Linked DNA regions of Cupriavidus taiwanensis LMG 19424. The protein of the gene in region 1 interacts with the protein of each later gene in a pairwise test. Links are inferred from orthologs where the notes say so. Each region holds a gene or a part of one and is shown in the gene's direction. Other genes may lie near its edges.

Region 1 (2,962 bases):
GCCTGATCGTGCCGTTCCCCGCCGGCGGCGTTGCCGATGCCGTGGCGCGGATGCTGGCCGAGCGCCTGTCGGCCAGGCTCGGCGTGCCGGTCGAGGTCGATAACCGTCCCGGCAGCGCCGGGACCATCGCCGGCGATGTCGTCGCCAAGGCCAGTTCCGACGGTCATACGCTGCTGTTCCACCAGGCCAACATGCTGATCCAGCCCGGCCTGGAGCCGGTGCCCTACGACGTCGTGCGCGATTTCACGCCGGTCGCGCGCGTCGCCACCACGCCGCTGTTCCTGGTGATCGACGCCCGGCTGCCGATGCGGACGCCGGACCAATGGATGACCGCGGTCAGGTCCAGCCCCGGCTCCTACAGCTACGGCTACGGCCAGCCCGGCAGTCCTTCGCACCTGTACGCCGAATACGCGGTGCGCGGCCTGCGCGGCGGCGTGCCGCTGGTCACCGGCAAGGGCGAGGCCGCGGTAGTGCAGGAGATGCTGGCCGGCCGGATCAGCGCCTGCTTCTGTTCGTTCGCGGCGGTCCAGGGCCAGGTCAAGAGCGGCGGGCTGCGGCTGATCGGCGTGACCGGCGTGGCGCGCTCCCCGCTGGCGCCGCTGGTGCCGACGCTGCAGGAATCCGGGCAGGACGGCTACGCGGCGGCGGCCTGGTTTGGCGTGATGGCGCCGGCCAAGACGCCGCGCGCCATCGTTGCGCGCCTGGCCGGTGAGCTGGACGGCGTGATGGCCGAGCGCGAGGTGCGCTCGCGCCTGCAGGCCGCCGGCCTGACGCCGCTGCGCGACTCGCCCGAGGCGTTTGCCACCGCGATTCGCTCCGAATCGATCCAGTGGCAGGTGATCCTCAGGGACGTGCCGATCGCGCAGGAGCCTTGAGCGCCACTGCGGCGTGGCGGGAAACTGGCCGCTTTCCAGCGGAAATCGGCCAGATTGCCCGGCGACCAGCAGATTCTGAGGCTCCACAGGCACGCTGCATGTGGCGCGGGAAACACGGGTGCCAGCAAGGGGTAGGTAGTACACCTTATAATGCGCCCCTGTCCCGACCGGTGCCAACGTGACCGATTCTGCTCAAAACCTTGTCGAACTGACTGCGGTGGATTTCGCCTACGCGGACCACGGCAAGCCGATCCTGTCCGGCCTGACCATGCAATTTCCGCGCGGGAAGGTGATCGCGGTGATGGGCGGCTCTGGCTGCGGCAAGACCACGGTGCTGCGGCTGATCGGTGGACAGGTGCGGCCGCAGTCGGGCTCGGTGCGCTTTGCCGGCACGGACATCCACCGGCTCGATACCGCCGGGCTCTACGCCGTGCGCCGGCAGATGGGCATGCTGTTCCAGTTCGGCGCGCTGTTTACCGACCTGTCGGTGTTCGACAATGTCGCCTTCCCGCTGCGCGAGCACACCGACCTGCCCGAGTCGATGATCCGCGACCTGGTGCTGATGAAGCTCAACGCAGTCGGCTTGCGCGGCGCGCGCGACCTGATGCCGTCGCAGATTTCCGGCGGCATGGCGCGGCGCGTGGCGCTGGCCCGCGCGATCGCGCTGGACCCGGCGCTGCTGATGTACGACGAACCCTTCGCCGGGCTGGACCCGATCTCGCTCGGCCTGACCGCGCGGCTGATCCGCAGCCTCAACGACGCGCTCGGCGCCACCACCATCATCGTCTCGCACGACGTGCACGAGACCTTCCAGATCGCCGACTACGTCTATTTCATTGCCGACGGGCGCATCGCCGCCGAAGGCACGCCCGAGGCCCTGCGCGCCTCCACCGATCCGTTCGTGCACCAGTTTGTCCATGCCGAGGCCGACGGCCCGGTGCCGTTCCACTACGCCGGACCGTCGCTGGCCGAGGATTTCGTCGGAGGGGCGCGATGACCGGGTGGGTGACGGGCTTCTTCAGCGCCATCGGTGCGGCCGTGCGCCGCAGCATTTCCGGGCTGGGCCACGCCACGCGCATGTTCCTGGCGGTGCTGGCGCTGTCGCCGGCGCTGCTGCGCCGCTTCCGGCTGGTGACCGACCAGGTCTTTTTTGTCGGCAACCTTTCGCTGGTGATCATCGCGGTGTCGGGCCTGTTTGTCGGCTTCGTGCTCGGCCTGCAGGGCTACTACACGCTCAACCGCTACGGCTCCGAGCAGGCGCTGGGGCTGCTGGTGGCGCTGTCGCTGGTGCGCGAACTGGGCCCGGTGGTGACCGCGCTGCTGTTCGCCGGCCGCGCCGGCACGTCGCTGACCGCCGAGATCGGGCTGATGAAGGCGGGCGAGCAGCTCACGGCCATGGAAATGATGGCGGTGAATCCGCTGCAGCGCGTGGTCGCGCCGCGCTTCTGGGCGGGCGTGATCGCCATGCCGGTGCTGGCCGCGATCTTCAGCGCGGTGGGCATCCTGGGTGGCTACGTGGTCGGGGTGCAACTGATCGGCGTCGACGCCGGTGCCTTCTGGTCGCAGATGCAGGGCGGCGTGGACGTGCGCGCCGATGTGCTCAATGGCGTGATCAAGAGCTTTATCTTTGGCATCGCGGTGACGTTCATTGCGCTGTACCAGGGTTTCGAAGCCAGGCCCACCCCGGAAGGCGTCTCGCGCGCGACCACCCGCACCGTGGTCATCGCGTCGCTGGCGGTGCTGGGGCTGGATTTCCTGCTCACCGCGCTGATGTTCAGCAACTGAGGCGGGCGGCCGAGACCATGCGCGAAGTACGATGACAGGGCAGCGACAACAAGGCAGCGACACGACACTACGGGGTTGAAGAAAGAGATTCCAATGAGAAAAAACACACTCGATTTCTGGGTGGGGCTGTTTGTGGCGGCAGGGTTCGTCGCCTTGCTCTTCCTCGCCCTCAAGGCGGGAAACATGAGCGCCTTCAGCTTCCAGGACACCTATACCGTGCAGGCCCGCTTCGACAATATCGGCGGGCTCAAGCCGCGCGCGCCGGTCAAGAGCGCGGGCGTGGTGGTCGGCCGGGTCGCGGC
Region 2 (2,974 bases), 2.3 Mb from region 1 along the record:
AATAAGGCCTATTCCGCAGTCGATGCGGTGCGAGTCCGATTCGTGCCGCATCACCGACATGATTGCACTGGGCGCCGGAATCGCTTCCGGCGCCATCCGCCCCCCATATGCGCTGCCCATGTGCGCTGCGCCAGTCCCCGGGAAAACCCGCATCCGGCGCCTGTCTTGAAATGCCCCTACCCCGTCCCTATAATTAGCACTCGTCAGGGGGGAGTGCTAACAGCCCTCTGCGACACCTGAACATTTCTGACGGCCGTCGCCTCGGTAGCCGGCCGATTTGTGATCAAAAACTCACTTTGTATCTAGGAGTCCGTATGAATCTGCGTCCTCTGCACGACCGCGTGATCGTGAAGCGTCTGGACAACGAAACCAAGACCGCGTCCGGTATCGTGATTCCCGACAACGCTGCCGAGAAGCCCGATCAAGGCGAAGTGCTGGCAATCGGTCCCGGCAAGAAGGATGACAAGGGCAACAACATCGCCCTGGACGTCAAGGTCGGCGATCGCGTGCTGTTCGGCAAGTATGCCGGCCAGGGCGTGAAGGTGGATGGCCAGGAACTGCTGGTCATGCGCGAAGAAGACATCATGGCCGTGGTCAACAAGTAATCCGTTACTTGTAGCCCCACCCGTACAGATTTCAGGAGATTCAGAACATGGCAGCAAAAGACGTAGTGTTCGGCGACGCCGCCCGTGCCAAGATGGTCGAAGGCGTGAACATCCTCGCCAACGCCGTTAAAGTGACCCTGGGCCCGAAGGGCCGCAACGTGGTGCTGGAGCGCAGCTTCGGCGGGCCGACCGTGACCAAGGACGGCGTGTCCGTGGCTAAGGAAATCGAGCTGAAGGACAAGCTGCAGAACATGGGCGCCCAGATGGTCAAGGAAGTGGCTTCCAAGACCAGCGACAACGCCGGTGACGGTACCACCACCGCAACCGTGCTGGCCCAGTCGATCGTGCGCGAAGGCATGAAGTTCGTCGCCGCCGGCATGAACCCGATGGACCTGAAGCGCGGCATCGACAAGGCTGTCGGCGCTGCCGTGGAAGAGCTGAAGAAGATCAGCAAGCCCACCACCACCAGCAAGGAAATCGCCCAGGTCGGCGCGATCTCGGCCAACAGCGACGCCTCGATCGGCGAGCGCATCGCCGAAGCCATGGACAAGGTCGGCAAGGAAGGCGTGATCACCGTCGAAGACGGCAAGTCGCTGGCCGACGAGCTGGAAGTCGTGGAAGGCATGCAGTTCGACCGCGGCTACCTGTCGCCGTACTTCATCAACAACCCGGAAAAGCAGGTTGTCGCGCTGGACAACCCGTTCGTGCTGCTGTTCGACAAGAAGATCAGCAACATCCGCGACCTGCTGCCGGTGCTGGAGCAAGTGGCCAAGGCCGGCCGCCCGCTGCTGATCATCGCTGAAGACGTCGAGGGCGAAGCCCTGGCGACCCTGGTGGTCAACAACATCCGTGGCATCCTGAAGACCGCCGCCGTCAAGGCTCCGGGCTTCGGCGACCGCCGCAAGGCCATGCTGGAAGACATCGCCATCCTGACCGGCGGCACCGTCATCGCCGAAGAAGTCGGCCTGACGCTGGAAAAGGCCACCCTGAACGACCTGGGCCAGGCCAAGCGCATCGAAATCGGCAAGGAAAACACCATCATCATCGATGGCGCCGGCGACGCTGCTGGCATCGAAGGCCGCGTGAAGCAGATCCGCGCCCAGATCGAAGAAGCGACCTCGGACTACGACCGTGAGAAGCTGCAAGAGCGCGTGGCCAAGCTGGCCGGCGGTGTTGCCGTGATCAAGGTTGGCGCTGCCACCGAAGTCGAAATGAAGGAAAAGAAGGCCCGCGTGGAAGACGCCCTGCACGCCACCCGCGCTGCGGTGGAAGAAGGCATCGTCCCCGGCGGTGGTGTGGCCCTGCTGCGCGCCCGCGCCGCGATCTCGGCTCTGCAAGGCGACAACGCCGACCAGAACGCCGGTATCAAGATCGTGCTGCGCGCGATGGAAGAGCCGCTGCGCCAGATCGTGCTGAACGCCGGTGAAGAAGCTTCGGTGGTCGTTGCCAAGGTCATCGAAGGCAAGGGCAACTACGGCTACAACGCCGCTTCGGGCGAGTACGGCGACCTGGTGGAAATGGGCGTGCTGGACCCGACCAAGGTCACCCGCACCGCACTGCAGAACGCCGCTTCGGTGGCTTCGCTGATGCTGACCACCGACTGCGCCGTGGCCGAAACGCCGAAGGAAGAGTCGGCTCCGGCAATGCCGGGCGGCATGGGCGGCATGGGCGGTATGGAAGGCATGATGTAATCCATCCCCAGCCCACTGCCCGCCAGGGCAGGCTGCGATAAAAAACCCCCGCGGACGCGAGTCCGCGGGGGTTTTTGTTTGGATGGCCGGCGCGGTAGGGCGCGGGCAGGCGCGCGTCAGACCTCTACCACGCAGCACCAGTCGAACGACTTGTTCTCCAGCTCGCCGGTACGGCGGCTGACATAGCCGCGCGGGTTGCACACCACGCGCGAGTTGTCGACCCAGTAGTCGAAGCTGGTGTGGGTATGGCCGTGGATCCACAGGTCCGCCTGCGCCACCAGGTCTGGGCGGCGTGACAGGAAGCCGCCGGAGACCAGGTCGTGCGAGAAGCGCGGGTCCAGGCTGCCGAGGTCCGGGCCGTGGTGCGTGACCACGACCGTCTTGCCGGCGTATGGCCGCGCCAGCTGCGCCGACAGCCAGTCGGACGCGGCCAGGTGGCGTGCCAGCGCGTCCTGCGGCGTGAACTGGCGCATGTGGCCGTCGTCGCCGCGGACTTCGATCAAGCGGTGGTCGTACATCGCTTTCGCGCACGCCTGCATTGCCTCGTCGCGCCGGTCGGTGCCGAACAGCGTGTAGTCGGTCCACCACGTGGTGCCGATGACGCGCACGCCGTCGAATTCCGCGACGTCGCCATTGAGCAGGCGCACCCGCGGATGCGCTGCCGCGGCCTCGGCCATC

Evidence for each region. The genes of interacting proteins can lie anywhere in the genome.
Region 2: the proteins of RALTA_RS14065 (region 1) and groL interact in binary tests that used the Escherichia coli proteins (3 or more experiments, as listed by UniProt). The link is inferred for Cupriavidus taiwanensis LMG 19424 from one-to-one orthologs.

What each region holds. Positions count from the first base shown.
Region 1 is NC_010528.1:3,052,930-3,055,891, reverse strand. It holds RALTA_RS14065 (ABC transporter ATP-binding protein), read left to right. Parts: upstream 1-1,053; coding sequence 1,054-1,872; downstream 1,873-2,962. Other genes in the region: mlaD (outer membrane lipid asymmetry maintenance protein MlaD), read left to right, coding at 2,754-2,962; mlaE (lipid asymmetry maintenance ABC transporter permease subunit MlaE), read left to right, coding at 1,881-2,660; RALTA_RS14070 (tripartite tricarboxylate transporter substrate binding protein), read left to right, coding at 1-875. UniProt on the Escherichia coli protein: Part of the ABC transporter complex MlaFEDB, which is involved in a phospholipid transport pathway that maintains lipid asymmetry in the outer membrane by retrograde trafficking of phospholipids from the outer membrane to the inner membrane.
Region 2 is NC_010528.1:707,076-710,049, forward strand. It holds groL (chaperonin GroEL), read left to right. Parts: upstream 1-652; coding sequence 653-2,296; downstream 2,297-2,974. Other genes in the region: groES (co-chaperone GroES), read left to right, coding at 315-605; RALTA_RS03335 (metallophosphoesterase), read right to left, coding at 2,413-2,974.